3 regions of the Butyricimonas sp. Marseille-P2440 genome follow, and region 2 is predicted to be linked to each of the others. Evidence: riboswitches for the same ligand, from Rfam matches in the RefSeq annotation. Region 2 holds a riboswitch; each other region holds the start of a gene.

The links. A riboswitch is a leader RNA that binds a small molecule or an ion and turns the genes downstream of it on or off. The one in region 2 is predicted to bind cobalamin.
Region 1: it holds a riboswitch for cobalamin, as region 2 does, so the genes downstream of both, BN8899_RS06855 (PKD domain-containing protein) here and BN8899_RS06425 (TonB-dependent receptor) in region 2, are expected to answer to the same signal.
Region 3: it holds a riboswitch for cobalamin, as region 2 does, so the genes downstream of both, BN8899_RS17165 (TonB-dependent receptor) here and BN8899_RS06425 (TonB-dependent receptor) in region 2, are expected to answer to the same signal.

The regions. Positions count from the first base shown of each region.
Region 1 covers NZ_LT594609.1:188,019-199,064, reverse strand. The annotation lists gene BN8899_RS06855 (PKD domain-containing protein) at 315-1,277, opposite strand; cobalamin riboswitch at 1,442-1,650, opposite strand; gene BN8899_RS06850 (thioredoxin family protein) at 1,793-2,896, opposite strand; gene BN8899_RS21120 (TlpA family protein disulfide reductase) at 2,901-4,250, opposite strand; gene BN8899_RS06840 (PKD-like family lipoprotein) at 4,272-5,759, opposite strand; gene BN8899_RS06835 (DUF4843 domain-containing protein) at 5,783-6,565, opposite strand; gene BN8899_RS06830 (RagB/SusD family nutrient uptake outer membrane protein) at 6,589-8,058, opposite strand; gene BN8899_RS06825 (SusC/RagA family TonB-linked outer membrane protein) at 8,078-11,046, opposite strand, start outside.
Region 2 covers NZ_LT594609.1:78,338-89,383, forward strand. The annotation lists gene BN8899_RS06415 (PepSY domain-containing protein) at 1-445, opposite strand, end outside; gene BN8899_RS06420 (TonB-dependent receptor) at 589-2,970, opposite strand; cobalamin riboswitch at 3,078-3,279, opposite strand; cobalamin riboswitch at 3,409-3,617, shown strand; gene BN8899_RS06425 (TonB-dependent receptor) at 3,673-5,886, shown strand; gene BN8899_RS06430 (sirohydrochlorin cobaltochelatase) at 5,886-6,812, shown strand; gene BN8899_RS06435 (PepSY domain-containing protein) at 6,817-8,316, shown strand; gene cobJ (precorrin-3B C(17)-methyltransferase) at 8,347-9,753, shown strand; gene BN8899_RS06445 (bifunctional cobalt-precorrin-7 (C(5))-methyltransferase/cobalt-precorrin-6B (C(15))-methyltransferase) at 9,769-10,962, shown strand; gene cobM (precorrin-4 C(11)-methyltransferase) at 10,955-11,046, shown strand, end outside.
Region 3 covers NZ_LT594610.1:1,448,990-1,460,035, reverse strand. The annotation lists gene BN8899_RS17175 (sodium-dependent transporter) at 1-708, opposite strand, end outside; gene guaA (glutamine-hydrolyzing GMP synthase) at 960-2,489, shown strand; cobalamin riboswitch at 2,662-2,864, shown strand; gene BN8899_RS17165 (TonB-dependent receptor) at 2,987-4,996, shown strand; gene BN8899_RS17160 (YncE family protein) at 5,007-6,170, shown strand; gene BN8899_RS17155 (PKD-like domain-containing protein) at 6,196-7,911, shown strand; gene BN8899_RS17150 (hypothetical protein) at 7,930-9,984, shown strand; gene BN8899_RS17145 (DUF5018 domain-containing protein) at 10,008-11,046, shown strand, end outside.

The sequences.
Region 1 (11,046 bases), 110 kb from region 2:
TAGCAGTTTTCAAATAAAATAATTTCCTTGAAATGTATGTATTGTTAATGTGATGAATTATAATTTGTTGTAACAAAAATTGGATAACTTTTTGGATGGATGTGTTTTGTTGTCTTTTTGAATTCGGAAAATTTATGGCCAAATGTGAATGAATGAATTTTTGAATAGAGTTGATTATTTCGTCCGGTCTTTGGCTATGAATACTTTATAGGGTTACGAGATACTTGACAACATAGTACGCTCCTTTTAAAAAGTAAAACCCGATTGCTTGGATTTGATTAGCAATCGGATTTTTTCAGAATGATAGTCTATGACTATTTTTTGTTGGGTTCTGCCGCTTGCAATAGACGGGGAATGGGTAGAGTGTTCCTCATCTCCTCATAGTCAATGGGGGACAGAGTCCATGCATCCCAAGAAAGGTCTTCCAAAGAACGATAGATCACGAAAAAGTTGGAATAGTCGAATTCTTCGGACTCCGGAACTACGTTGCCCTGTCCTAGCCAATAAGTGGGATAAGCTTGGTATAGCCCTCCTAACCAATAATCTTCCGGATCAACGGGTTTCAAATTATCAAAGTCTTGAGATGAAAGTTCATAGAAGCCGTCAACAAAGTTGTCTTGAGAGATTGTCAAGTTCCCGTTACTTACTTCAATTTTTCCGTCATTGTTTCCATCATAGCCAAAACCGATAATATAACTGCCCGATTGAGCAATATAGAGGCGGGGATCTGCTTTCGCGATCGCCCGCAACATATCGATACCTAGAGGTTCTGTCCCTTTTTCCCAGCGATATCCCCATGCGAGAAAGAAAACTTCGTCATCTGTAGGTTCCAGCATATTGGTACCGGTGATCCATTGAATTGCGAGAGCAGAGCGGTTTTCACCTTCTCCTGTCCAGTTTTTTATGTTGGCGAAACGGAATTGACCGTCAGATACGTTGATTGTCAATGTGTCGGCATCGGAACCCACGGAATTGGTTGCCGTGAGGATGATCCGGTATTCTCCGAAATCTTCGGGAGTGAATTTATAAACAGTGTCGGTGGAAACTTGTTCTCCTTCGAGTGTCCAAAGAAGGGCAACGTCCGTGGGATCAAGCAGCCTTGCTTTCAATTCGACGGTTTCTTTCGGAAGGCAAGTAGTGATTCCGCTCACGTTAATGATGGAAACTTCCGGTAGGGTAGGAATGTGAGGGGGCTCTTGCTCCTTGTCATCACTACATGCGCTAAATAACGAGATCATCAATCCCCACACGATAAAAAAGAAATACAACTTCTTCATAATTGTTTAATTTTGAATTAATTTTATATATTAAAAAACGCAATAATTAATTCATATCCATGTATCCCACGTGGACACAAACATTTCTGTTTGCCGGAAAAGATGATCGTCAAATATCGATATGTAAACGGTACTGGCGTTTATGTTCTCCTTCCCCTTGAACATGAAACATATTAGCATATGGCAGGTCTTCTGACTTGTTTCCTTCTCCGGGCTTCCTTCCCGTCCCTCGTGCGAGGGACAGTGGATAAAGTATGTCCGGGAAGTATCGTGAAACTTACAGCAGGGGATTCTGTTCAGGACTTACACCTGATTCCCTTTTCATCCCGATACGCGATTCGCGAAGCGGGACACCACTTGCTTCCATTATTCTTGGCAAAAGTAAAGAAATGATGTTAAATAATCAAATATTTTTTTATATTTAATTGCGAAGTCTAAGGCAGTTTTTACCGGTACAAAAAAATCCCCGAAAGTCGGGAAATGACTTTCGGGGAATGCAGTATTTTTATTCACGATCAATCAAGATATCTGGAATAAGATTCTGCGGTCTTCTCGTACATTTCTTTTGCTTTCGGGTCTTTCTCGTATTTCAAGCATTGTTTCATCATCTTGATGATATACGGGGCTACTTTCTTGGGTTGGTTGAAATCGAAATTCGAGATTCCTACTTGCGATATGATGCCACGGGTTTCCGTGTCTGCTTTTTTTATCCAGAGTAATGTATTCTCGAATAATTTTTCTCCGTCTTTACTCTCCGCCACATCGATATTTTCTTTGAAGAAACGGCTCAGCGGGGTGGCAAATTGGGGGTGGGCATCAATGAATTGCACGATCTGCCGGACTTCCCCGTATTTTTTATGGGAACCGGTGGTGCGATTGCTTATCATTTTATTGATACGGTTGTACATGAACTCATCGTATTTCTTTTTTCCAATGACGGCAATCACCTCCTTCGGGTGATCGACCATATACCGGAACACCCCGCAGTCAATGAACGTGACATAGTCGTAATAGGATTTCCACCAGCGTTCGGTGAAATAGTCCTCGAGCGGACCTTGTTCCAAGAGTTTATACATGGTTTCTTCCAGTTCTTTTCTCAGGAAAGCTTCCCGTAAAAATTGGATATACTCGAAAGCGCAGGAGGGATCCTCTTGCAATTGCTTCTTGCGTGCCTCGAACGTGTTTTCCGGTTGGAGGATACCGTTCATTTTGTCGCAGAATGTCTTCAAACTTGAAGCACAGCCGGCAATCCGCACCATTTCATTCCCATCCGTGTCCAGCACGATAAAGCAGGGATAGGCGGCAATCTTGAATCTCGGATGGATACCGTCCGGGTCATTTTTATCCAGGTCATGATAATAAATCATGATCAGGTTGTTCTTGTCCCGCAGTTCCCGGAACTCCGGGGTGGGGTACACGTCCCGTTCCAATTGCTTGCAGGGACCGCAAAAAGTGGCGGAACACATCACCATTACCCGCTTGTTTTCGGCTTTTCCTTTTGCGATTGCCTCGTTAAGCGAGCCTTTGAAGAAAAGGTCATCCGGGATAGCTCCATTTTGAGCCCGCAGGGCGACACAACTCATAAACAACAATGTACATACCAATAAGAAACTTCTCATATTATCATTTTTTTAGTTCGTTTAATATTATCGTTTTTAATTGAGGATCCGAGGGCCTTGGGGCATTGGTCGATACGATGTTCCCGCGTTTGTCGAAAACCATGAATCGGGGAATTGCCGTGATCTGGTAACTTTCGGCGATGGCGGAGAAGCCGTTGGCGAAAAGATGAATTCCCCCCATTTGTTCGGATTTAATCATCTCTTTCCATGCGTTTTTATCTTTTGCCTTATCAACGGAAACGGCAAGGAACACGATGTCATCCCGTCCTTCCATCTCTTTTTCCAGTTTTTTCAAGTGAGGGATCTCTTTCTTGCACGGTCCGCACCACGTTGCCCAAACGTCCACCACGACCACCTTGCCCTTGAAATCACTCAAGGATACCATCTTCCCGTCAATGTCGGGATAGGTGAAGTCGATTGCCGGTTGACCAGCACCCATGTAGCCGTTCTTTTCCTTGTAAGCATCAATCTTTGCCAGTTGTGATTTTTCCGTGACAAACTTGCCGTATTGTTCGTAATCTTTCAGGAAATCGTCATACGTCCGGTAAGCATCCATTTTCATCTGTGACAAGAAATAGGTGGCTTTCACCGCATCGGCAGCTTGGTCGAGATTAAATTGGTTGCCATTCACAACCGTTTGATTCACTTTTAAAATCGTGAGGAAAAGGCTGCAAAACGGCATCCGGGCATACAAGGGTGAATCGAATTTCAGTTCGTCCCCGATGGTCTTAAGCAGGGGAAGCCGTTCTTCCTTGCTGGGGGCTGCCAAACTCGGCAGGAAATGGAAGTAGCAAATTCCATATAAAGCTTGTGTTTCAATGAACAATTTCAAGAAAGCATCAAACTCCGTATCCTTGCTCTTGACCTTTGCGGCATACGCTTTCGAGGTTTTCAGGAAATCATCCACCTGGGGATACAATTCCCGGAACGTGTTGTTGACATCGTTGTCGGGGAGTACACGTTGATACTCCCGTTCCCAAGCTTCCAGAATGCGGTTGTTCGGGGATACGTTCCCTTCTAACGTGTAATTTCCCACTTGTTTCGTTATATTTAATCGGATACGCTCTCCGTTTTTCCCGCAGAATATCGCCTTATCCTTGGTGGCGGTATTTTGCGTTACCCCGATGGCAAACAATTCCGTCTGGGGCGCATCCACGGCAAAGCAGAATTTTCCGTCATCCAGTTTGGTAGTGGCGACCAGTTCCCAGAATCCGTCTATCGAACGGTACAACCCGGCTTCGTTCACGTACTTCACTTCCATCTTCCCTTCGATCAGGAGCGGGATATCGTTCTTGGCGTGTACAGCCCCGATACCAAAAATTAAAAATGTCAATGCAAAAATAAATGTTCTCATGAATAGTGATTTATTTAAAAATTATACAACTTCTATTTGTACGGGGCGTCCCTCTCCCTCGATCACGATCGGTTCCTTGGACAAATCCGGTCTCCCGGCAAGCATTTCGTGGAAATAGAGTTTATAATGTCCTCCTTCTTCCGTGGCAATTACCAGATATTCCCTGGCACTGCCGAAAGGCAAGGTATTGGTGAAATGTTTGATCATCGTGATCCTACCTTCCAGACCGGGCAGGATGTCCTCCGATTCGTCAAGAGAATTGTAGTCGAGCAGGTTCAACCTATTTCCGATGGCGTAATAGATATACGGGAAAGCCATATTGTTCCCGTATATCTCTGCCGAGGTGATTTTCTTGTCGGACGCAATCTCCTTGGCTTCCAAAAGCGGGGAGAAAAATCTTCCGTCCCATTTGTCGTATTCTGCTATTTCCATCTTGTAGAGGAGCAACTTGCCCGTGGTCCGGTCCTTCATCAGAGCGTACCCGTTGGTCCCGCTTTTTCCCATATAAATCAAATTGCTGCTCATGTTGTTGGGTGTCAGTAATTCCGAGGTCGGTGCGTTGGTCTTGTCTTTATTATCGAAGCATTTCAAGACCCCGTTCGAGTTGATGAGAAAGCGGGAGTTCGCCTCATCGTAAAACATGTAATAGCCAGAACCACATATCACGTGTTTATTACAACTGCAACTGATCGGTTCGTCTGCGGGAGCATTGGAAACCCGCATAGGCAAACCGAATTTATGCGCGGCGGTTGGTATCAGTAAATAATTCCAATAAAACCCGTTGTTGGACAGATAAGACAGACTTGTGTTGTTTTTTACAAAACAGCGGGGTTGTTCGTCGGTTTTTTCTTCGTAGAACATCGTGTTGAGGTCGTACACGGGAGCCATGTGTTCGAGCGTCAGCATGCGGGTATCTTTGTCCGAACAGATCCAGACGGTTCTGACCCGTTCTTGAGGTTTTCCGTTTTCATCGATATAGTTGATGTCGGGACAGATCAGGAGCGATTGCGGTGCGCCTGTAATCCGGCTGCTCGTGTTTTTCAAGATATCCGCGAGCAATTCCTTTTCCGGGTTCACCAAATCGATTTCCGTTTCTCCGTCTATCTCTTTTAGGATATAGCACCCGGTAGTATATTGCGTACGGACAATCACTTTCGTGCTGAAAAATTGTTTGTCGCCGTTCTGTTTGTGCTCCACGCATAGGGTCAACGTGTAGGTGTCCGCCCCTTCGGTAACCTTGTAATCCAAATCCGGGTCGAATGAGATGGTGTCAACCGGTGCCTGTGCGAGGGTAGTGGAAAACAGGGTCCACATGAAATTGTAATTCTCCTTGTTCGGGAATTGCGGGCTGATTTGCAATTGGTCGAGCATACTGTAAACCGGGTATTCCGGCTCGATTCCTTCCATCTCGATTGGGGGGATCGGGTTGTAGTCGTAATTTCCCTTGTCTTCATAGCAGGCTTCCAATGAGAAGACAAGCAGGAATAATATATAAAAATACTTTTTCATAGTCTTTCAAATGTTTGTTTGATTTATGGGAAACGTACTAATATACCCTCGAGGGCTCCGTCTTTCGGGGCTTCCCGCAGGGGACCCTCACCGTTGGCTTCTCGGCGGGCGTTCTCTTCGTCCAACAGGTTGTTCAACCGGGTTTGCCAGAATTGTAAATATGGATAGTCATTCATCAATGTTTCGATGAAAGCATCATCCCATAACTCTGTGCTGTTGTCCAGCATAAAACGGTATTTGACCTCTCCCCATTGTCCGAAAAAATTTACAAAACCTAAACCATCCCACGTTTCGGGTTTCTCCAGCATATCGGAAAAGTAGATGGTCTTCACGCTGGCTTCCGGGTTTATCGCCACGAACTCTTCGGTATCGACGAGACGGACCCGCAAGGCAACCCGCCCGTGGGCGAGCGAGGGATCGCGCAGGAGAATAACCGGAATGTTCGCTATCGCGCTACCGGCAGGTACCACGGAAAACAGTTCGTATTCCGGCGAATCGAAAGGAACGTAATGCACCCCGGGCACGGCATTGGCGATGCCGCTGCCCGCTTCGGGAAGGGCATCCGCCTGTTCAAACAGTACCCGGCGGTCATACGAGGTCACGAATCCCATCGTGCGCATCTCGAGGTAAATGGTGTCGCGGTCGACAGAAGAATGGTCGTAGATAAAGGTTTTGGTAATATCTTTATTCACATTTTCCTTTAGCAGAAAGCCGATTTTGTTGGTCGGGTAATTATAGAGTTCCGACGAATCGTGGCATCCTGCCAAAAATAGGATTCCCAATAATAAAATGATTTGATGTTTCATAGCTCTGAATCTTTTTTTTCCAATTAAAATTCTCCGTCAGGAAGCGGTACCACGTAATTTTTTTCTTGAGCAGGTACGACGCCCCATAGCATCTTCTCTGTCATTTTACGTTTGTAGGTAAAGAACATCTGCCCTTCGCCCCAGAACTCGCGGTGGTATTGGTTCATGATATCACTTTCACGTTCGGCGAGCGAGGTGTAATCCGTATGGTTCAGGTTGCGGCTTCCCTTGTATTCCCGCATGAGCCGGTTGCTCTCCTGCAAGTTGGTGGCAGTCTCTGCCGCGATGAGGTACATCTCTGCCAACCGCACCGCGGGCACCATCTGCATGGTGACATAATTGTCCGAGGCAGTTACGGAGCGATTGCCTTCCAAGCCCAGCCCCGAGTCATCCTGCCAGTACTTTTTCAATATCACTTTCCGGGTGGAACTGCCGACCACGCTCTGTTCCTCGAAGAGTTGCAGGCGGTTGTCGAAGGTTTCATTAAAGAATACATCTGTAATCATCTTTTGTCTCGACTCCGCTGCTGAAATGGCATTGATTCCCTCAAACGTACTTTCGACTTTTTTATCCAAATTGTAGACATGGAAAGCCAACAGGGTTTCCGAAGGCAACGTGTATGCCTTGTTGGTGAAATCGTCGGCAAGCGAGAGGGCAATCACCGGCTCGCCGTGCACCGTGGCGTTGATGACTTCGGAGGCATACAGGTAAGCCAGCTGCTTGTCCCCGATATAGAGGTAGAACCGTGCCTGCAATGCCTTTACCGCCCAATAGTTGAATTTCAACCGGCGGAACCCTTTGTCGTCGCGGTTGTTCTCCCACAGTTTGATGGGGTCGTCCAATTCGGCGTAGGTGTACTCCGTCAGCGGGTCCGATATGCTCAATAGCGCTTCGGCATTCGTGAAATCCTGCGCCAGCTTTTCAATGTATGTGGTGTAATCGTAGGCGGGCACCTGTTCTTCCGAGGCGATTTCAGCGTAGGGCAGTGCCACCCGTATCGTTGCGTTCTCCAGGGGTACCTGGCCGAACAGGCGTAACAGTTCGAAATGGCAGAATGCCCGCGTGGCAAGTGCTTCACCCTTCAAGCGGTTGAAGGTCTCTTGGGTGGCGATGACATCTCCGCCCTGTTCGTCGAGATAGCGCAACAGGTCATTTGCCTGGGCAATCGTGTTGTACATTTTGTTATAGACGTTCTTGAAAATGGACTTGACATGTTCATCTTCGTAATTGAATTTACGGAATGCACTCATCGCTCCTTCGGGTGCCTCCCAATGTTGCGCCATGTATTCCAGCGCATCGTATGTCAGGGTCTTGCCATACAAGTCATCGTGTTTCAGATTGGCATAGCAACCGGCAAGGGCATCTTTGAACCCGTTTTCCGTGCTGTAGATTTCTTCCCGGTCGATCTCCAGTTTGGGCTTGATGTCTAACCACGAATTGCAGGAGGCGAACAGGAAACCCGCGAGTATAGGGATAATGATTTTTCTTTTCATAAAACCGTTTCTTTAAGAATTAAAACATGAATTTCAGGCTGAAAGCACACCGGCGGGAGAAGGGGTAATTTAGACCGCGTTCCCGCTTGATCGTGGAGACATAGAAGAGGTCCGACACGTTCACGGAGAGCTCCATCATCTGCATGTGCAGGTGTTTTTCGATCCAGTTGCCCGTGAACTGGTACGAGGCGCTTGCTCCCTGCAACGAGAACATGTTGTCGTCCTGCACGAAACGAGAGGAGGCTTTGGTAGTTCCGGCAAGGTCTCCCTCCAGGTCGTAGAAGCTCTTGTAGAAGGTCCGTTGCCCGGGGGTGAACCAACGGTCTTTCAGCACGCGCCGGTCTACGTTCTTGTTCAATGCGCTGCGGGGCACTTCCACCCGGTTGATTAAAGTGGAGTTGTATTGCTGTCCGCCGAAATGGAATCCGAAGGAGAGGTTCAACGAAAAACCTTTGTACCGGAAGTTGGAACTGAGGTTCCCCCTGAATTTGGGCTCGCTGTTTCCGGCCAACCGCTTGGCGTTGGCATTCCATTCGTAGGTGATGTTGCCGTCTTTGTCATAGAAAAGTTCCTGTCCCGTACTCGGGTCGATGCCCAGTGACTTGACCGCATAAATGTCTGTGGTGGAGCCGCCTTCGAACATCACGGAAGGCAGTTCGACATTGTTCTGCATGTACTCTTCTGCCTGCCGTTTGATTTCGGGCGAGAGTTTCAGTATCTTGTTCTTGTTGTGCGACATTTTTCCCGACAACATCCACGAGAATCCGCTGCTCGTGCGGACGGGATAACCGCTCAGCATCAGTTCCAAGCCCGTGTTCTGCACTTTTCCGATATTGTCCGTGAAGGTTGTGAATCCCGTTGAGGCAAGGATGGTCCGGGGGGAAAGCAGGTTATTCGTGACATTTTTGTAATAATCCAGAGAACCGGTAATGCTCCGTTTGAACAGGGCAAAATTCAATCCCGTGTTGATCATGCTGGTCTGTTGCCATTTCAAGTTCTCGTTCCCGTATCCCTTCAGAAAAGCGGGGGTAAAGTTGAGGTAACGGTCGTTGACGTCATACTCGTAAGTGGTTGCCGCCTGGTAAGAGGAGAACTGTTGCGAACCGGTCATCCCGTAAGAGAACCGGAATTGCAACTGGTCGACGATTCCTGTGTTTTTCAAGAATTTCTCGTTGTGCATGTTCCACCCGATACCGGCACTCCAGAAGGGGGCGAAACGTTTGTTCGAACCGAATTGCGAGGAACCGTCCATACGGAAGGAGAAGTCCGCGTAATAGCAGTTTTTGAACGTGTAGTTGAAGTTCATGGTGTACCCCACGCGGCGGCTTGTGCTTTCGCTTCCGCTGGGTTTCCCGTTCTCTTCGAACCCGACGGCGTTGGGTAAGAAGTCGAAGCGCTCGTTGTACCCCCGCATGGTAAAGGAGTAGGAGTATTGTTTGGATTGGGCGGCAGATATATCCAAGTCGAAAAACAGTTGATGGTTTTCGGCAAGCGTTTTGGCATAGCTGACCGTGATGTTCCCGTCCACGTTGGAAGATTGGCCCGTGGTATAGGCATAGGAACCGCGTTCGGAAAGGGTGGTCGATCTGAACTCGAAGCTGTTGGGCGATTTGAACACGTCGTGCGTGTTGAAGTTTTTGGATATCCCGATTTTCCCGCGCACGATGAAACCGGCAAACGGCCGCCACTCTATCGAGAAGTTGTCGGAGAATATCTCCGTCATGCTTTGGTCCTTGTTGTCGAATTGCGCCTCGTAGAGCGGATTCCGAACGTAAGTGTCGGTGGGAGCAAAATAGTACCTCTCGTAATAGTCGCCGTTCTCATCGCATAGCCTCCAGTAGGGGTTCATTGCCGTGTATTCCGAGAAGGTCCCGTAATTACTTTCGTCACCCCGGCTGCGCGAGTAGTTCGCCTGGTTCATGAAGGTGAAGTTGTTTCTTTGGTATATGAGGTTGATGACCCCGCTGAAATTCGTCCGCTTGGAGTTCTTCATGACCCCGATGGTCTCGTTGTAATTTCCTTCAACGCTCCACCGGAACTCGTCGCTTCCCCCGTCGAGTTTCAGGTTATAGTTTTGTCCCACCCCGGTGCGCAGCGGTTGGCTCAGCCAATAGGTGTCCACGCCTCCCAATACGTCGCGGCGGATGTCGTAGTACGTTTTTCTGCCTTCGGCATCCCGGTCGGGATGGATGGAGTTATACAATCCCATCTGGTATTCAAAATCAATTTTTTCAAGGGCATCCAGCAAATCGTAGGAACTCAAATCGGGGATCTCCACGTTCACCCCCGCGGAGGCGGAAAGGCGGAGTTTCCCGGCTTGCGGTTGTTTCGTGGTGATGACAATCACCCCGTTGGCTCCCCGGGAGCCGTAGATCGCCGTGGCGGAAGCATCCTTCATGATGTTGATGGATTGCACCTCGTTGTCGTTCAAGTCAATCAACTGTTGGAGGGAGATTTCAAAACCGTCCTTGATGATCAACGGGGTATTCAATTGGGCACTGGCTCCTTCGTTCAAGTCTTTCATCGACATCGGGAGAGCCGAGTTGCCCCGGATGTTGATGTTCGGTACGCGGTTCGGGTTGCTACCGGACAGGTTGTCCTGCACGAGATTGATGGCGGGATCGATGTTCCGGAGGGTTTGCAGCAGGTTCTGTCCCTGGTACATTTTCAACTCTTTTGCCGTGATGGTGGAAACGGCTCCGGTATAGCTCTCTCTCGGTTTCTCGAAGATACCGGTTACGACGACCTCTTCCAAGGTTTCGGCGTCCTCTTCCAACACGACATTCAACTCTTTTTCCCCGCGGTAGATATGCTCTTGGGTTTTCATCCCGACGAAGGTGAATTTCAAGCGGATGTCGTTGCTTTTCGCAACTTCGAGCGTGTATTTCCCGTTGGCGTCCGTGGCTGTCCCGACGGAAGTGCCGCTCAGGATGACGGTTACACCCGGAAGCGGGGCTCCGTCCGTGTCGGTCACTTTACCGGTGATTT
Region 2 (11,046 bases):
CGGGCAAATCCCGCTTCAATTGTCCGAAAGGAATCCACACGTCCAACTTATGCATGGTGTCCACCTTCACAATATGATGATCGGGACACCATAAGCGGGCGTGCTCCTCGCAAAGCGGATAAGTATTATCCGGCAGCACGTAAGCCGTGTCCATGTATACGTCCTCAATGTCCCTCCACCGACCGTAATGGAAAACCGGTCGACCGTAAGGATTATTGAGCGTGAGATTTTTGCCTAACACGTCTTTAGGCAGACGCTGCCACACCTCCTGCATGGAGGGAAGTTGAGCACTATCCAAGGCTTCCTGCCGGGGCAAACGTTTATCCGGACCCACGCGGGGGTAACCATGATAGATAAGTACAATCCCCGAAATACACCACGAGAAACACAAAATACACAACAATACGCCCAGCAAGCGGTGAACATGAATAAAAAATTTAATCATAACAATACCATTTATATCAATTCCCCGGACTGGTCCGAAACTCCGTTTCACTTACTTTCTTCATTTAGAGAGAAGTGAAAAACCTCTTTTCAAGAAATTCTTCACTTCATCCCTATAACAAACAATCCCGGGGAACAATTGTCCTAAAACTTGTAAGAAAGTGAAAACTGATAATTCACCGGCGCACCTTGCACGGGAGCATTCGTCGTTTCAAAATATTTCTTGTTCAGAATATTATTCACGTTACAAGACAGCGTCACATGATTGTGAATCGTATAGAATATTCCGGCATCCATCAACCACAAAGAGGGATAATACAAGTTAGACGCCACGTCACGGTACACCTTATCCCGGAAATTACCACTCAAGTGGAAGGAAAGGAAGCGGAAAATCCCAGAAGGGATCGTGTAATCAGCCATAAGGTAGTATGTCGTGCGGGGCACTCCCGTCGTGCGCATATTCTTTCCTGTCTGTTTGTACTCGGGAAAAGCATCACTCTCCCGGATGGAACGTACCCGGTAGTCCGAGAAACACAAAGCCCCGTGCAACGCTAACGACGGAATTGGGCGAACTGTCACATCCATATCGATCGTGCTCATGTCGGCACGTCCCACTTGTGCCCTAACCGTCATTTTCGTCGGTTGCATCGAGTCATCCGGTTGTTCCACGTCCACTTCACGCGTTCCCACGTTGGTCACCATATTATTACGGCGGACATACGAGTAATTCACGCTGGCATCAAACCATTCCCACGGCGTATAGCGTGCGCCCACCTCAAAAGAATAATCGCGTTCGGGATCAAAAATCTTGTCCCCTTCCGTGTCGGGATTAATCTCGTTGCCATTTTTATCCAGGTAAATGTTATTCACCGCGTAAGTCGTGGTATTCGGGGTAAAAGCAGACCCGTGAGCCAAGTGTATGGAAAGTTCCGGTGTCGGGAAATAAACGGCTCCCACGTGCCACGTGAAAGCGGAAGTATGGAAACTCTGCCATTCGCCAATGTCCTCTTTTTTATAGTCGAATGATTTCCCGTCAATCGTGGGGAAATAACCAGAGTATTTCCGCTTGTAGAAATCCATACGCCCGGAAGCCATGAACTTCCATTTCTCGTTCAACTCGAACACGTCGCGGAAATAAATCCCTTGAGTCCAAAATTTACGAATATAAATATCGGAAACATTCTGATCCCACCATCCCTGTACGAGCTGGGGGTCTTTGACAGATAACATCACATCAGAGCCGGGACCATACGTGTCGCCCGAATTCCAACCGTTATACTGGAAATGTTCAAAATACGTCCAATTCCAACCAATAGCATAGTGGTGCTGCATGGAAGCGAGCTCTGCGTCACCGGTCAATTCCACCGTATTATTATAGGTATCATGTTTCGGGAAAAAACCGCTTGGTCCGTAACGGCGCAAAGAATCAAGATCCACGTAATTAGCAACTTGTTTGCCGTTCTTCGTGGTATAATACTTGTAATCCGCCCCATCAAAAGGAGATGTAGAGCTCTTGTAAGCTAAACTCCCGGCTCCTGAAGTACGGTGATAACTATGATCAAAGGCAAATACTTCTTTCAACTTCAAACTATTCGAGAAGGAATACACGTAACTAAGTTTGAAATTATAACCCTTACGGCTGTGAGAATCGTTGGCAAAGTCGTTGTACGTTTGTCCCATGTCGGCAGTCGGGTGTTTATCACCTTTCTTGAGTACGACTTTCTCATTTTCCAAATCCAGCATATCCCCCGGCATATAAGGTGCGGCACCCAGCTCAACAGTATAATGGTCGTTCTCAAAACCGAAAGTAAAATCTACCCGGCTTTTGCCTAACGTGGCACCCAACGCCGCCATTCCGGACAAACGCTCTGGTGACATACGCCGCCATCCCCCGTGAGTAGCGTAGTGCAAGTTTGCCAAGTATTCCACGGGACCGATCAACTTACCGCCGAACCCAAGACTAACCTTCTTCACGTCCCAACGCCCATAACTGAACCGGGCGTCCGCAGAAAACTGGGGAGAAACCTTTTTGCGCACGATATTAATCACGCCACCCATCGCTCCATAACCGGCTAATATTGCCGCAGGACCCCGCAAAACCTCAATAGACTCCGCCGAGGCGAGGTCGCCCAAGGGGAAAGTATTGATACTCTGCCGGTCATCCCGGATACCGTCGATCATCAGTACTGCCGGCATATTAGATCCCCCGACATAAAATCGTTTCCACAAACCACCCTGATCAGCCATGCGCACCCCAGGCAAGAAGCGAACAGCATCCACCCACTCGGTAATTCCTTTACGTTCCAGCATTTCGGAAGGCATTTTAACCAAATTGATCGGGATAAATCGAAGGGGAACATTCAACCCCATCACATCCGCATGATTCTTTTTCCCCATCACCTCCACACTCTTGATCTCGAAAATAGAATCCGTGATACTTTTCTTTTTCCGTTTGTCATTCTCCTGAGCAAAGAGTGACCCGGCACACACAAATAGCATTAATGCTAATACTACAACTTTTTTCATACAACTATATATTAATAATGAATAAAGCATTATTAACATAGTCTTTAGGGCAACATGAGTTTCAAGGTAAAATTACATCTTTTCCCTCTCGCTTTTTTTCCCGAAAGCTATGGTCTATCTCGTTCGGCAGGTCTTCTGACTTGTTCCAGATTTTGTTGCCTTCCCGGTTGTAACACCAGTGACATTTGAAGTACAAAATCCTTTTAAAGGAACTTACAGCTGCGGGTACAGTTCCGGATTCTCACCGGATTCCCTATTAAGTATCACCTCCACGAGAGAAGGTGTAACACCAAAACAGGGGCAAAAGTAATATATTTTTCTATATTATACATTTTCTGACTTATTTTTTATTCTTCTGCAAGTCATGAACCATTGGGCAGGTTTACCTGTTGCTATAAATTTTTCTACATTAAATTGCATTTTTTACTTGAATCTGCCTACATTTGCGAAGTCTTTGGTGATGTGTTAATATTCAAATAACACACAAGAGGGAAGCCGGTTAGAATCCGGCACAGTGCCCGCTACTGTGATGCCCGTTTCTCCCACCGGGAGATTCTAAGAAAGATTCTTACACCACTGTCCCGAGGGACGGGAAGGTATTTTTCTTGGGCGTAGTCAGGAGACCTGCCAAAGCAAAAAAAAGATAATAGCGTATTCCCGGGGTCAGGAATACTATTACAAACTTTTTAAACTTAATCTTACATGAAGAAATTTGTAGCGCTAACTACATTATTCGTATTAGCTTTAGTGAGTGTTTCCTTCGCAGAAATCACCCTGAAAGGAAAAGTCACGGACGCCAAAACGGGAAAAGCCCTTGTCGGGGCAAATGTCCGTCTGGTCGGCACAAGCATTGGTACCGCCACGAACAACCGAGGTGAATTTACATTGAACCGCATCCCGGACGGGAGCTACACGCTCCGGGCGAGTTACTCGGGATACGAGGTAAGTTCCATGAAAATCAACAGCAGCAAGAGTGATATCATCTTCCGGTTGGAAGTTACTCCGATTAACCTCGATCAAGTAGTCGTTTCCGGTACGGGTACCCACCGGAAGCTGAAAGACTCCCCCGTTCCCGTGGAAGTCATGACCGCTTCAGATATCAAGAAAAGCGGCATCTCCACCATAGAGGATGCACTCGTGATGCTCAACCCTTCGTTCAGCTTCCGCCCGACAGCCATGGGGACTAACATGACACTCAACGGAATGAAAGGGGAATATATCCTCATCCTTGTCAACGGGAAAAAGATGATGGGGGACATCTCCGGGTATGTAGACCTCTCCCGTGTAGACATGGGTAAGGTGAAACGTATCGAGGTGCTCAAGGGAGCAGCCTCCTCTCTCTACGGTTCGGATGCCATCGCGGGGGTTATCAATATCATCACGGATCAACCACATGACGCCCTCAATATCGCCTCCACCACCCGCTTCGGGGGAAAAGGCAGCTTTATCGAGAATATAAATGCAGATATAAATACAGGCAAATTCTCGTCATCGACCTCTTACCAGAGAAGACAATCCAATGGCTGGAAGCTCAGCAATATCACGGAAGACAGTGTTTATACCCGCCGCCAGGTATCCGACAAATTTCATTCGGACATAGTGACCCAGCGTTTCGCTTACGACCCGTCGAAGAGTCTGAACCTATACGTGGAAGGAAATTATTTCACCAAAAAACTCGACCGCCCCGTCAACAAAGATGCCGATGACAAATCCGGCTTCGACTACAACATGGAATACGAGAACTACGGCATCGGGTTAGGAGGAAAATACCTGTTTGGGAACTCCGCGTACATCAGCCTTGACATCAACGCGAACAACTACGAATACTCGAAAGTATATACCCGTACCGTGATCGAGAAAAACGACACGACGGCTCTCGCCGGGGAAGACATTCTGACCAAACGGCAACGTTACCTAAGTGCCAACTTGAAAGGGGTATTTAAAGTCGGCAAATACAACAAATTTTCCGTGGGAACGGAGTACGTCAACGATTATCTCAAAAACCCCACAGATCTCACGGAAAGCAAAAATGCCTATACACTTGCCTTGTACGCCCAAGATGAAATACGCATTTTCAAGAAGTTGCAATTGGTACCCGGTTTCCGCTACCTATACCACGAAACATTTAAAAACAAAATCACACCCAAGCTAGCGGCGATGTACAGCCTCGGTGACTTCAACTTCCGGCTCTCCTATGCTGCTGGATTCAAGGCTCCCCTCCTGACTGACCTCTACTACTATAAAGAATCGGCTAAAAAAGGGAAACTGACCATCGTCATCGGAAATCCGGACTTGAAACCGGAGAAATCGAACTACTATGCTTTCAACACCGAGTACGCGGGTAAATACCTCAACATCTCCGTGAACGGATACATCAACGACCTCCGGGATGTTATTGAAACAAAAAAATTAGAATTGACGGCAGAAGACGAAGCAAACAAGGTTACTTCCCGTTCCACCTATGAGAACTTAGACAAAGCACGCACACAGGGTATCGATATTTCCGTCAACAGCTATCTCGGCGCGGGCTTCTCCGTGGGCGGCGGTTACAGCTACGTGGATGCCCGTGACAGAAAGACCAAAATCCGGCTGGAGGAAAGCATCCGCCACTCCGGAAGCATGAGAGTCAATTACATGCACGAGTGGGACAACTATCGCCTTAACGTGAACCTTAACGGGCGGCTACAAGGCAAGAAGTTCGTCAAGGTAGACGAGATCGATGCGCCAAAATACCAGATTTGGAACCTGACCACCAATCATTCCTTCGCCCCCGTGGGTATGTTCATTTTTGAAGTGAATGCGGGAATCGAGAACCTGTTCGACTACTCCCAAAACCTTCCCTATGGCTCGAATCTCGGGACATTAAGCCCGGGTAGAAGCTTCTTTGCCAGTTTAACCATCAAATTCAAAAAATAATGAAAACAATCATTATCCTACTGTCCATTTTCACGAGTTTAAGCGCTTTCGGTCACGGGGACGACGGATTCAAAGACTCCGATATATTCAAAACCCTTGGTCCAAACGATAAGATAGCCATCCTGATGGTACATTTCGGAACCACCCATGACGACACCCGGGCTCTAACGATCGACGCCATCAACCGGAAAATGGCAAAAGCATTCCCCGGTGTGGAACTCCGGGAAGCCTACACCTCGCGCATGATCATGCGTCGTTTGAAAGAAAAAGGTATGGTGAAACTGAACCCCACGGAAGCAATGGACAAACTCATCGCCGACGGGTACACTCACTTGATCATACAACCCTCGAATATCATCGAGGGCATCGAGATGGAAGCCCTGCGCAAGGAAGTGGCTTCCTACCGGAACAAATTCAAGGACATCCGCTTGGGCAATGCCCTGCTGTATTCCCCGGAAGATTATCAGGCTACCGTGAAAGCGATTGCCGCATCACTGAAAGGGAAGGCAAAAGGCGATTGCGTCTTCGTGTGCCACGGCACTTACCACCCGGCAAACTCTACTTACGGGATGCTAGATTACGTGATGAAGGCACAAGGACACAAAAATTTCCACGTGGGCACCATCGAAGGTTACCCGACCATGGATGACGTGCTCCGGGAACTAAAAGCCAATAACGCGAAAGAAGTCACCCTCGTGCCTTTCATGTTCGTGGCAGGTGACCATGCCAAGAACGACATCGCCGGTGACTGGAAAGACGAATTGGAAAAGAAAGGATATACAGTCAACGTCATCCTTGAAGGACTGGGGCAGAACCCGGCAATACAAGACCTTTTTATCGGTCAGGCCAAATTCGCCGCCACCCACCAACGGGAGGACATCATCGTGAAGAAAAAGAAATACGAGAATACGGACGACATCAACTAAAGATATGTTAACGAGATTACTCATTCACACGCACAGGATACTGGGATTACTTCTTTGTATCCTGTGTTTCATGTGGTTTATCTCCGGCATCGTGATGATTTACCACTCGTTTCCCCGGGTTAGCCAAGAAGAACGGTTCGCCCGGCAATGCGTTCTCGACACGGCGGGACTCCCTTCGATACAGGAAATCACCAGCCGTTTGCCCACTGACACCCGTACCCAAGGCATGAGCCTTGACAATCCCGAGGGGCAAGCCCAGTTCCATTTCGGCAACTGGCGAAAAAGCCTCGACGTCTATGCCGACACCAACGCCGTCACCCCCGTGGTGGATTACGCCCTCTGCGAGTGGCGGGCTAAAAACTGGTGCCCTGCCCACCGCATCACCCGGGTAGACACCCTCCGGTCGCTAGACCAATGGATCCCCCTCGCCCATTACAAGCAGGAATTGCCTATCTACAAATTCCACTACGACGGGTCGGAAGGTTACCAGCTATATATATCTTCCCGCAGCGGCAAAATATTACAATTCACCGACTCCGACGAACGCCTCTGGGCATGGTTCGGGGCTATTCCTCACTGGGTATATTTCAGGATACTCCGGGAAAACCAAAACTTGTGGACGCAATTCATGTACTGGTCATGCTACCTCGGCATGTTCATGTGTTTCGCAGGATTCATCCTCGGCATCCGCTCCTACTGGCTAAACCGCCGGAAAGGATTCTTACGCTCGCCGTACAAAAAACAGTGGTTCAAATGGCACCACATCACCGGATTCTTCTTCGGAATATTCGTATTCACGTGGTTACTGAGCGGGTATATGTCCATGGCACCGCTCCCCTCGTGGCTATTCGGTGAACAAAAAAAACGCGGTACGATGCGGCAAGGCAGTTCGGAAAGGGACGCCCCGACACCCGCAAACTACACCCTGGACTATCGCCATGCTATAGCCGGAATCAATAAAACAGTCGGCAACGTGAAACAAGTAGAATGGAGCCATTACCAGGGCATCCCCTTGTACAGGCTGCGGACGGCTGACTCCACGATCACCCTCGACGCTTCGGTCGACACGATACGCCCCTTCCGCATCACGGAGGAACACCTGTTTGCCGCCATCAAACGGCTCACCCGGGACTCGGTTCCCTACAAGGTAACCCGCATGGACGAATACGACAATTATTACATTTCACGCCGCCGTTCCCTGCCATTACCCGCATACAAAGTCGCCCTCGACAACGAGGCAAAAGATGTCTATTACTATAACCTGGAATCCTTCCAACCCATGCACTACGATACAAACGGACGCTGGAAACGTTGGCTATACCGGGGACTACACACGTTGGACATCAAGTTCCTCGTCGAACGCCCCGTGTTGTGGACGATTGTCATTTGGACTCTTTTACTGGGAGGAGCTGCCGTTTCGTTCACGGGAATTATTCTTTCCGTGAAATACATTATCCGGCTGTTTAAAAGACCGAGAACCTCTAAATTTAAAATTAATATGTAATTTTGTCCTCTACAACAAAATTCTTAGTCTATGAATCAAGGAAAAATATACGTTGCCGGCATAGGACCGGGAAGTGAAGAAGACATCACCCCCGCAGTACGTGCGGCAATCGCACAATCGGACGTGGTGGTCGGCTACAAGTACTACTTCAACTTTATCCGCACCATCATTCACCCCGGCACGGAATGTATCGACACGGGTATGAAAAAAGAGAAAGACCGTGCCGCCCTCGCCTTTGAGTATGCAGAACAGGGCAAAACAGTCTGCGTTGTCAGTTCCGGTGATGCCGGGATATACGGCATGGCCCCCCTCGTTCTCGAGATGAAAAAGGAGAAAGCAAGCCCCGTGGAAGTGGAGGTATTGCCCGGTATCAGTGCATTCCAGAAAGGAGCGGCATTGCTCGGCGCACCCATCGGTCACGACTTTTGCATCATCTCCCTTTCCGACCTCATGACCCCGTGGGAGAGAATCGAACGCCGCGTAGAAGCAGCTGCTTCTGCCGACTTCGTGACTGCCGTGTACAACCCCAAGAGTGAAGGGCGTTACTGGCAGCTTTACCGCCTGAAAGAAATCTTCGGGCAACACCGTACCCCGGACACCCCTATCGGGTTTATCCGCCAGGCTGGTCGGGAGGAACAGGAGATAAAGATCACCACTCTCGCCGACTTCGACCCCGAGGAGATCGATATGTTCACCATCGTGATTATCGGCAACTCGCAATCCTACGCATGGAACGATAAAATCATCACTCCCCGCGGCTACTACCGGGAACAATTCACGGAAGACGTCGGCATCGGGCAGGAGATCATGATACGCAGTTTCCGCACCATCGAGTCGGAATTGAAAAACAAAGATATACCCCTCGGGCGCAAGTGGGCTCTATTGCACGCCATCCACACGACCGCAGACTTCGACATGGAAAACATTCTCTACACCGACGACCGTGCCGTGGAAACCCTTCACGCTCTCCTGCATGACGGGAAGATCAACACGATCGTCACGGACGTCACCATGGCTGCATCCGGTATCCGCAAAGGAGCACTCGAACGGCTGGGGATAGAGGTAAAATGTTACCTCGCTGACGAACGTACCGCGGAGATTGCATCCCGGCTGAAAATTACCCGCACGCAGGCGGGCATCCGCCTTGCCGCAGAAGAACACCCCGACGCCCTCTACGTTTTCGGCAACGCCCCCACGGCCCTCATGGAACTCTGTCGCTTGACGCGTACCGGGAAAGCGCACCCCGCCGGGGTCATCGGAGCTCCCGTCGGTTTTGTCAACGTGCGGGAATCCAAGCATATGCTAAAATCCTTCACCAACATCCCGAAGCTCATCATCGATGGACGCAAGGGAGGCAGCAACTTAGCCGCCACCCTCGTCAACGCCCTCCTCTGCTTCGATGACGCGGAAGGACTGCGCCCGGGAAGAGACGTGTAAACAAAAGTAAACCTTATGAACTTTATAATCATCGGCATTGACGACAACGGACAGCAGGAATTCACGAGAGAGATTCTCGGGCTTATCGCCTCACACACCGTATTCTCGGGAGGGAAGCGGCACCACGGCATCGTGCGGACGCTCTTACCGGAAGGCTACCGCTGGATAGACATCACCGTGCCGCTAGACGACGTGTTCCGGCAGTACGAGGGGCACAACGAGATTGTCGTTTTTGCCTCCGGTGACCCGCTCTTCTTCGGTTTTGCCAACACCATACGCAAACGCCTTTCCGAAGCGAACATCCGGTTGTATCCCTGCTTCAACTCCTTGCAGATACTGGCACACCGGCTCGTGCTTCCTTATCACGATATGCACGTCGTGTCGCTCACGGGAAGACCGTGGCACGAGTTCGACCGGGCTCTGATCGAAGGACACGAGAAAATAGGCTTACTCACGGACGAACAACATTTGCCCGACGCTATTGCCCGGCGGATGCTCGCTTACGGGTATGACAATTACATGATGCACGCCGGCGAAATCCTTGGCAACGAACACGAACGTGTTCGTACCCTCACACTAGAAGAAGCCAAGGAAAATACATTCCTCGCTCCCAATTGCGTCATCCTGCAACGTACCCGAACACATAACCGTCCTTTCGGCATACCGGAAAGCGACTTTGAGCTGCTCGACGGTCGTACCCGGATGATCACGAAAATGCCTGTCCGCCTGCTCACCCTCGCCCTGCTAGACTTACGGGAACGGCACACGTTTTGGGACGTGGGCTTTTGCACGGGTTCGGTTTCTATTGAGGCAAAACTCCAGTTTCCCCACCTCCGCGTGGTAGCTTTCGAGCAACGCCCGGAAGGAGAACGCTTGATGACCGTCAACACCGCACGCTTTGGCACCCCCGGCATAGAGGTACATATCGGAGACTTCACCGCGACCGAACTCTCTGGCATTGCCGCCCCGGACGCTGTTTTCATTGGCGGACATGGTGGCAAAATGGACGAAATCATCCGCCGCCTTGACGAAGTACTCCTTCCCAGCGGAGTCATCGTCTTCAATTCGGTATCACCCGAGAGCAGAACCCTGTTCATCGAATGCGCCGCCCGCCACGGGTTCTCGGTCACCCGAGAACACCGCCTCACGGTGGACGCACACAACCCGATAGACATTATACAAGTACAAAAAACAACCGCACATGAATAAAATAGCTATTATCATATCCTCCGACCAAGGCGTACAAATCGCCCGAACGATCCGGCAAGAACTGCCCGAGGCAGAATTATTCGC
Region 3 (11,046 bases), on a different contig from region 2:
AGTTAACAGAACTCCCATACCGATGGATAGAGAGAAAAACGCTTGCCCGAGGGCGGAAAGTACGCCTTGGGAAGTCAACTCCGAGAACTTGGGCAAGAACAGGAATTTTATACCTTCCATGGCTCCATCCAGCGTGCACGCCCGAATCCCTAGGATCACGATTAACACGAATAACAACGGCATCATTAGTTTCGTGTATCTTTCAATCCCTTTCTTTACGCCTGCCAACACGATAAATCCAGTGAGAACCATAAAAATGATTTGCCAGAACACGGGCTTGTACGGGTTGGAGATAAAATTATTAAACAGGTCGTTTAAGTTCACCTCGGAACCGGCATGAAACGAGAACGAAAGTGATTTCACCACGTATTCCAACGTCCACCCGGCGACCGTGCCGTAAAAGGAAAGAATCATCGTGGCAGCCAGCAACACGAGAATCCCGAAATAGCGCCAGGGTGTTTTTGGTTCCAAACGGTCGAATGTCCCGAAAGCGTTCCGACCGGAATATCTGCCGAGGGCGAACTCCGAGAGCATTACCGGGAGTCCGATTGCGATAGTGAAAAAGACATACACGAGCAAAAAGGCTCCGCCGCCGTTGTTTCCTGCCTCGTAAGGAAATTTCCAAATATTACCCAATCCGACTGCAGAGCCAGCCAGTGCGGCGATTGCCCCGAATTTGGAGCCGAAACTATCTCTCGTGTTGTGCATCTTAAAAAGAGTTATAGATTAACAGATTACAGGTTACAGGTTTTAATTGTAAATTGCAAATTACAAGTAAAATTACGATTTACAGCGGCATCAGGTTACACGCCGGGGGCTTTTACTTTCAACTTTCCGGCGGTCTGTAACTTGCTAACTTGTAATCTAAAACTCTTTTCCGCTAACTTTTTGAAACTGTTATCTATAAAGTTACGGGGAAAAAAGTTATCTTCGCGATAAAATAAAATAAGCGATTCACAATGCAAGAGAAGATTTTAATACTTGATTTCGGTTCTCAATACACGCAATTGATCGCGAGACGCGTGCGAGAACTGAATGTCTATTGCGAGATTTATCCCTTTAATCATTATCCGGCACTTGATGTATCCGTGAAGGGTGTCATCCTTTCGGGCAGTCCGTTCTCCGTTCGGGACGAGAAGGCTCCGCGGCCGGATTTGTCTTCCATCAAGGGAAAATTACCTTTGTTGGGAGTATGTTACGGGGCACAATATCTGGCTCATTATTTCGGGGGGGAAGTGAAGGCTTCCAACAAGAGAGAGTACGGTAGGGCAAATTTGTCCTTCGTGGATAACGGTTGTCCGCTTTTCAAGCATATCAGCCAACATTCACAGGTATGGATGTCGCACGGGGATACGATTGAAACATTGCCGTCACATTATACCGTTGTTGCCAGTACGGCTGACGTGGAGAATGCCGCCTATCGGATCGAGGGTGAGGAAACGTACGGTATCCAGTTCCACCCGGAAGTATATCATAGCACGGAAGGAACCGAATTATTAAAGAATTTCGTGGTTGACATTTGTGGTTGCAAACAGGACTGGACTCCTGATTCTTTTATCGAGACCACGGTTGCCGAATTGAAAGCAAAATTAGGCGAAGACCGTGTAATCTTAGGTTTGTCGGGGGGAGTAGATTCCACTGTGGCTGCTATGTTATTGCACCGGGCTATCGGTAGGAATCTGACTTGTATATTTGTCGATAACGGGTTGCTCAGGAAAGATGAATTTTCTTCCGTGATGGAGAACTACAAGGAGTTAGGCTTGAATGTCGTTGGCGTGGATGCCGGGGATCTTTTCCTTTCCCGTCTTGCCGGAATAGAGGAGCCCGAGAAGAAACGCAAGATTATCGGGGCTACTTTTGTGGACGTGTTTGACAAGGAATCACACAAGATAGAAGATGCCAAATGGTTGGGACAGGGAACAATTTACCCGGACGTGATTGAATCATCGTCGGTAAACGGTCCGTCGCAAACCATTAAATCGCACCATAACGTGGGCGGTCTTCCCGATTACATGAAATTGAAGATTGTAGAGCCTTTACGTCTGTTATTCAAGGATGAAGTCCGTCGGGTGGGCAAGAGCCTCGGGTTAGCGGATAAATTCCTGAAACGCCATCCTTTCCCGGGTCCCGGGCTTGCTATCCGTATCTTGGGCGAGATCACGAAAGAAAAGGTGAGATTGTTACAGGAAGCCGATCATATTTACATATCTATGCTTCAGGAAGAGGGATTGTACGACAAAGTATGGCAAGCGGGTACAATCTTATTACCGGTCAAGAGTGTCGGCGTGATGGGAGATGAACGTACTTACGAGAGCGTCGTTGCCCTGCGTGCCGTGGAATCAACGGACGGAATGACTGCCGACTGGTGTCATTTACCTTACGAATTCTTGGCAAAAGTATCTAACAAGATTATCAATAACGTGCGGGGAATCAACCGTGTTGTTTACGACATCAGTTCCAAACCGCCAGCCACCATCGAGTGGGAATAATTCGTTAAAAATAAATAAAATCCCCTTGAATTTCAGTCAGATAATTCAGGGGGATTATTTTGTTCTGATCAATTTTATAGGGATAAGCGATAAATTTATTGTTGTTGTAAAATTAAATATTGAAAATAAATTCTTTTTCCTTTTTTTATTTGATTGTATTGCTTTTATTATATATTTTTGCAGCGATTTTGGTGTCACACCTTGTTTCAAGCGTGTGGTGAAAAGGGAATCAAGTGAGAATCTTGAACAGACCCGCTGCTGTAAGCTCTACTAAAATCTTTGAACACGACTCAAATCCACTGTTTCAACATGAAATGGGAAGGGCGTTTAAAGATGGAGTAAGTCAGAAGACCTGCCAATATCGTTGATCTAAAGCTTTCTGGGACTAGAGCTTGGATGCAGGTATTTTTTATCATATTTTTGTTGTAATAGATAATTGTAGGTATTTGTATCTATTCGAGTACTGGGGAGCTGTTGTATTTTTATAACGGCTAAAGATGAAACTAATAGTATTAGGAGTACTGATTTCGTCATGTTTTGTTGCCCCTTGTTTTTCGAGTGCGCAGCAAGTGGATTCAACCAAGACGTACCGTATTAACGAGGTGGAAGTGTCTGCTCCGAGGGTGCGCAAAGAAGTGATACCGGTGCAGGTCATGGAGGGAAAAGCGTTGGAAAAATTAAGCGTTCACTCGGTGGCGGATGCGTTGCGTTATTTTTCCGGGGTACAAATCAAGGATTACGGAGGAATAGGAGGTTTGAAAACCGTGAATATTCGGGCTATGGGTACGCAGCATGTAGGGGTGTTTTACGATGGGGTCGAGTTGGGAAACGCTCAAAACGGTACGGTGGACCTCGGGCGTTTTTCCTTGGACAACATGGAAGCGATAACTCTTTACAACGGACAGCGGAGCGCAATATTCCAACCGGCAAAAGATTTCGGTTCTGCCGGTTCCATATATATGACGAGTCGGGTACCTCGATTTGCGAAGGGTGAGAAACATCATGCCAAGTTTACATTCAAGACCGGATCTTTCGGTGTAGCAAATCCCTCGTTCTTGTGGGAACATCGTTTAGGGAAAAAGGTGGACGGGGCTTTGAGTGCGGAATATATGTACACGACAGGGAAATACAAGTTCTCGTATAAAAAGAAAAACGGGTACGACACGACAGAGGTGCGCCGGAACGGGGATGTGAATGCTTTGCGCGTGGAATACGGTTTGTTCGGGAAGGTAAACAACGGAGACTGGAAGGCAAAAGCTTATTTTTACGATTCGGAGCGAGGGTATCCGGGGGCTTCGGTGCGGGAGGAACCCGGTAAATTCAAGCATCAAGACCGGCAATGGGATTCCAATTTCTTCTTGCAAGGTACTTTCCAAAAACACTTCAATTTTTATAGCCTGCTCGTGAATGGCAAGTATGCATACGATTATTTGCATTATTTATCCGATCCGCGGTTAGATGTGAGCACGATGTATGTGAACAATCATTTCCGGCAGCATGAAGTCTATTTTTCCGTTGCCAATATGTTCACGATATTCCCGTTTTGGAACGTGAATCTTTCCGTGGATTTCCAATGGAATAAGTTGAACGCAGATCTGGTGAATTTTGTCTATCCCAAGCGTTTCACGACTTTGGTTGCTGCTGCTACAACCTTGCATTTTGAACGCTTCAAGTTGCAGGCGAGCGTGTTGGGAACTTTCGTACACGAGCGCACGAAGGTGGAGAATGGGGCGGCAGATGACGTACAGGAATACACCCCAACGGTGGTTGCCTCTTGGCAACCGTTTCGTGCCGATAATTTTAACGTGAGAGCATTTTATAAACGTGTATTCCGGATGCCGACATTGAATGACTTGTATTATACTTTTATCGGGAATATTTACTTGGATCCGGAATACACGAACCAATATAATGTAGGGGTGACGTATGCCTATATGCCGGAAAATAGATGGTTGGAGCGTTTGGAATTTCAGGTAGATGCGTATTACAATGAGGTATCGGATAAAATCATTGCGATGCCGACTTCCAACCAATTCCGTTGGACGATGATAAATCTCGGGGAGGTCGAAATCCGTGGGATTGATGTCGCCGTGCAGGGCGGTTGGCGATTCGGGCAGGATTGGTTGCTGGATACTCGGGTGAATTACACCTACCAAAAAGCCCAGGATTTCACGAAGAAAGAGAGTGCTTTCTACGGGGACCAGATTCCTTATATCCCGTGGCACAGTGGTTCCTTGATTTTAAACGGAACGTACAAGGAGTGGTTTTTAAATTATAGCTTTATCTACACGGGAAAACGTTACGAGGCGAGCGCGAATATCCCGGAAAACAGAGCGAAAGAGTGGTACACGAGTGACTTTTCGTTATCCAGGAATTTTTCATGGAGGCGGCCTACGATCCGATTGACTGCAGAGATAAATAATATTTTTAACCAGCAGTACGAGGTGGTGCAGTGTTACCCGATGCCGGGAACAAACGTGAAGTTTATTGTCAATATAACTATCTAAATAACAAAGTATGCGTGTAAATAGAATGAAAATTTGGGCGTTGACGTTCCTGCTGGGGATATTTTCGTTTTCCTGCAGGGATGATGATGACGAGATTATCCCATCGGTAGTGACAAAGGTGACACCAAGTGACTTGGTTGCCGGTCCCGTGAAAGGTTTTTTCTTGCTGAATGAAGGTAACATGGGAAGCAATAAAGCCTCGTTGGATTATTTTGATTATACCACGGGAGAGTATCACAAGAACATCTTCCCGGAACGTAATCCAAACGTGGTGAAAGAATTAGGTGACGTGGGGAATGATATTCAGATTTACGGGAACAAACTGTATGCCGTAATAAATTGTTCACATTTGATCGAGGTGATGGACGTGAATACGGCAAAGGAAATTTCCAAAATAACGGTAACGAATTGCCGGTATATTGTTTTCAAAGATGGTTATGCTTACGTGAGTTCGTATGCCGGACCGGTGCAGATAGACCCGAATGCACGTTTGGGGGAAGTGGTGAAGATTGATACAGCGACGTTGCAAGTTGTGGGAAGTTGTACGGTGGGTTACCAACCGGAAGAGATGGTAATTGTCGGGAATAAATTATACGTGGCAAACTCGGGTGGTTACCGGGTGCCAAATTATGACAATACGGTGTCGGTGATTGATTTGGAAACCTTCACGGAAATGAAGAAAATCAAGGTAGCGATTAACCTTCACCGGATGCGGGTAGACCAGAACGGGTTGATCTACGTGACTTCCCGCGGGGATTATTACGACGTGCATTCAAATACATACGTGCTCGATTCCAAGAATGATATGGTGGAAAGGAAATTAGATTTTCCTGCCAGTGAACTGTATTTGTGTGGGGATTCCCTCTACTCGTACAGCACGGAGTATAGTAAGGTTACGGGGAAGTGGAGCATCAACTACACGATTTATGACACGAGAGCCAAGCGGGTTGTTTCTCGCGGATTTATCAAGGACGGGACGGATAAGTTGATCGAGACACCTTATGCGTTGGCGGTAAATCCTGAGACGGGGGAAATATTCGTGGGAGACGCGGGGGATTACGTCACCCCGGGAATTCTTTATTGTTTCACGCCGGACGGGAAAAAGAAATGGAGCGTACAGACCGGAGATATTCCGGCACATATTGTGTTCACGACGAAAGTTTTACAAGATTAATAATAGTTTAATTTTATCAGTAGTTATGAGAAAAAAAGTTCAATTTAAGTTCATGTTATTGCTGGCGCTCATGGCTGGTGTTTTCATGGCTTGTGATGATGATGATGAGAAGTTGGATGTAGGTAATCCTGATTTTACCTTTAATTCAGAAACTGGAGAGTATTTCGTGAGAATCGGGAAAGAGATACCTCTAAGTGTCCACGTGGCAGATGCGGTGAATCCCGTGTATGCCTGGAAACAAGATGGCAAGATTGTGTCGGACGATACGATATACTATTTTCAGGGGAAAATCATCGGGGAGAGTTTTGTCAAATTTCAATTGGATGCTGACAACGGGAGTGTAGCGAAACAGGTAAAAGTGAATGTTGTCGATCGTTTAACTCCGCGGATTAAGACGGAAGCTGCCGCTGTGGCTTATTGCGGAATCGAGCGGGAGTTTGCCGCCGAAACGGAGTACACGGATGAAACTACAGTATTTGAATGGAGTTATGGCGGGAAGGTCGTGTCACATGATTCTATTCTTAAATTCAAAGAGGAAGACATCAACGTGTACACGCTTGCCTTGAAGGTTACGAACGAGGATGGCGTTGACGTGAAAAGCATCAACGTGTCGGTTATTCCCGAGGAAGAGCCTTTGTTATTCTTCGATAACGCTCGCTACGTGTTGCCCTCGATGTTGGATAAGGCAATTACGATGACTTGTCCCATCGGTAAAAATGTCGTGTTGGCTCCTGTGAAATTTGCCATCAGCGATCAGGCTGTGTACGAGTGGAAAGTGGATGGGCAGGTGCAAAGTGGACAAACTTCCGTTTGTTTTAATTTTACTCCGTCGGCAGAGGGAAAAACGTATGAAATTGATGTCACCACGACGGATAAGGGCAAAACGGCATCCGCAAAAGTTTTCGTGCAATGTACCCCGAAAGAAGGAACCTATTTCAGACCGACAACTTCCAGAAGCAGTTATATTTCCAACCATTGTTTCGAGTTTACACCGGCTCCCGGGCAATTTATTCGTTTCAACCAAAATCAGACAGCCGAGGATGCGCGTAGACAGATTCAAAATACTTTAGATAACGGTGGTGGTACAAGTTGGATCGCATCCCTTGGTGCGTGGGGCGGTTATTTTATCTTGGGATTTGACCATAGCGTGGAAGATGACGGGTTAGGAGAGGCGGATTTTGATATTGTGGGTAATCCTTTAGGTAAATATTGGTGTGAATGTGGCGTCGTTTGGGTAAGTCAAGATGAAAATGGCAATGGAATTCCGGATGACACGTGGTATGAATTGAAAGGGAGTGAAACGGGTAAACCAGGTATCACGCAACGGTATGCCTTGAAATATTACCGTCCAACAGCAGAAAAGCAAGATGTATTATCTATTGATAATGACGGGAATTTAAGTTTCTTGGCACGCAACGCTTATCATCCCGATTCCGGTTATTATCCTTGGTTCATGAAAGAAGAGTATTATATCCTTACTGGTACGTGTTTAGGTAATCAATTCAAAACAGAAGGGCTTGAAACCAACTGGGGTTTTGATTGGGGATACGTGGATAACATAAATGAACCGGCAGGATTCCGGATTGAAAATGCTATCCAACAAGACGGAAGCCCGGCAAATCTGAAATATATTGATTTCGTGAAAGTGCATACGGCACAAATGGGACAAGGTGCTGCCGTGGGAGAGGTTTCCACGGAGTCGTCCGCGGCGATGGATTTACGTTTAAAAGATAAAAAATAATAGCTAAAATAATACATTATGAGGAAAAATATTCTTTGGGGAGTTTTTATTTTCATCCTAACGCTTTTTGTCAGTTGCGATGATGATGATGATCCTTTCACGGGAAGTGATAATTTTATCACCTCTTTCAGTTTGAGACAGGGAGAAAACTCGTACCATGCTTTATTGCGGGGAGATACGATTATACTGACAACTCCGGAGGGAGTCGTGTTGAGCGAAGTTACCCCGGAAATCGCATGCAGTGAAAATTGTTCCATAAAACCGGATCCTTCCACGATTACCAACTGGGACGAACAAATCTATTTCGTGATAACTTCTTACAACGGAGCGGAAAGAAAGTATATCTATATTCCTGAAAAACAATACATTTCTTTTGAAGGTATCGTGATGTTGAACACGCAAGAAGAGGTGGATGCTTTCGGGGCAAAGGGATTGACCCAAATTAACGGTAGTTTGATTATCGGCCGTCAGACCGGGTTGGACACCATTCACTCCTTAGAAGCGTTATCATCCTTGAAAAGCGTGACAAACGATGTGATAATCAATCGTCTGTTTTCCGGATACGAATTAACTGGATTGGATAACTTGGAAGATGTAGGTGGAAAATTCCAAGTATATCTTACGGATAGTTTGTGGAACGTGACATTGAACCATTTGGAACGTGTCGGTGGAGATTTTAGCGTAACCAGTAATGCGATTAGTGAAATACTTTGTCCACACTTGGAAACTGTTGGTGGAGCGTTGACGTTCGAATCGGGTTCCGTAACGGTGGATTTTTCATCTTTGCGACAAATTAGCGGAGACTTGACTTTAAATGGAAAAGTTGCCATGAACGGAATTGTTTTCCCGTCATTGGAACGTGTTGGAGGAGCTATTTCTGTCACTATGAGTTCTTTGAAAAAATTGGAATTTCCTGTATTGAGAAGTTGTGACAAGTTATCAACGAATAGAACAGGAGCTTTGACGTTACTCTACACTCCCCTGTTGGAAGAGATCACCACGGAATTAAACTTGGGAAATAATCCGCTGTACGAGGTATCTTTCCCCGTGTTAACGCATATCGGCACCGTGATGTTGAATTGCCCACAGGTGAACCAGTTTAACGCTCCTGCCTTGAAAACGGTGGATAATAATTTTGATATTACACTTGCCGGGGCCAATCCGGAACAATTTGCAGCTTTGGAAAGCGTGGGAGGTACATTTACGTTAAACTTCACGCTTGATGAATTTAAATTTCCAGCGAAATTGAAGAAGTTGGGTACGTTGGTTATTAATTCAGGAATCAAGAGATTGGATATTCGGGGAATTGAAATTAATGAAATCCAATTTAACGGTACCGGTTTGGAAAATACGACCTTAGTGGGAGACAATGTTTTCAATGGGACGTTTAGTTTACAGAATCTTGGCGGATATTTCCCAAAATTGGAGGGATTTCGAGAATTAAAAGAACTAAATATTGGCTATTTAAGCATGGGTGGCAATACACTTGAAATTGCCGGAGTACGTAAAATCAACGAGAATTTCTCTTACTGGGCAAACTCTAACGTGTCGGGAATATTGCTCACGGATTTGGAAGAGGTTTGCGGGGATTTTGAACTTTTTTCCAACATCAAAACCTTTCATTTTCCTAAATTGAAAACCATCGGGGGAAATGCAACCATTTCCATTAACGATTACGATAACGAATCGTTCCCCTTGTTGCAATCGGTGGGTGGAAATATGATCTTTGGAACAGGATATCAGGATAATTGGGGATCTTATGGACCGGAAAAAGTGCTTTATTCCGCCTTGCGGACAGTAGGAGGAATATTGGATATTCGTCCTGCTGCACCCAGTCCATGGGGTGATAATCAAACAGCCTTTAATAAAAAGTTAGACAATTTGGATTTTCTTTCCGGACTTGAAAGTATCGGTGGTTTCCGTCTTGTAAACCACGAGGCAATGGTTTCTTACGAGGGATTGAAAAAGGCCATATCTACTTGTCCGGCATCCAAATGGCAGGTAGAGGGTAATGGATACAATCCGACGTACGAGGAGTTGGCAAACCAACAACAATGGACTAAACCGGAATAGTTTATGAATTAATAATGGAAAAGATGAAAATAAAAAATCTGATATATTTTGTATGGGTTTTCCTCATTGGCTTATTTGTTGCTTGCGAGGATGACGACAGTTTGTTCTCCGGTGACGAGAACTACATAACCAACTTCCGTCTGGTGCAGGGGGAACATACCTATACCGGTACGATTGCCGGGGATTCATTGATTCTCGCTGTGCCGGAATACGTGTCATTCAAGAATGCCATCGTGGAATTTACCGCGAGCGAAAATGCCACGTTGACTCCCGATCCTTCCACAATCACGGATTGGAACGAGAGTCGCACGTTTACCGTGACTTCTTATAATAAGACACAACGTACGTACAAGTATTTGGTGGTGAGAACGCTTTTGGCGCAGGAAGGTGATGTCGTGTTGACCACTCCAGAGGAAATAGAGGCTTTTGCAGCCCGGGGAATCAATAAAGTGGAAGGGAATGTGGTGATTGGGAAATTGATGGGAAGCGTGAAGGAGGATACCTTGACTTCCCTCGCCTTGCTTGCTTCCTTGAAAGAGGTTACAGGAAAAATTACCATCAATCCGACTTACGGGGGAAGATCTCTTGAAGGGTTGCAATCTTTGGAAAAAGTCGGCAGTTTGGTGATGCTTTCTCGTGCATCCCAGTACGGGGCTTTAGGGTTATTGAACCTGAAAGAAATTGATTTGCCGAACTTGAAAAAGGTGGGTTCTGAATTGACCCTTGCTGCAGATACCCTTTACACGGTAAATTTAAGTGCGTTAGAGAGTGTCGGTGGAAGTATTAAGTTTGAGACCCGTGATATTCGGAAGATGAATCTGCCAGCTTTAAAAATGATAGCTGGAACTTTTTCTTTTTCGGGACTTTCCCCGGAACGCTTAGAATTACCTCAATTGACCACGGTAGGTGGGAAAATGGAGATAGTTAATATTCTCCGGATGAAAGAGTTTTTATGTCCTGCTTTGACTTCTGTTGTAGGAATTACCTTGCAACAAACCGGACCGTTAGAGAAAGTAGATTTCGGACAATTGAAAGAAGTCGTGGAAACTTTAGCTTTGCAAT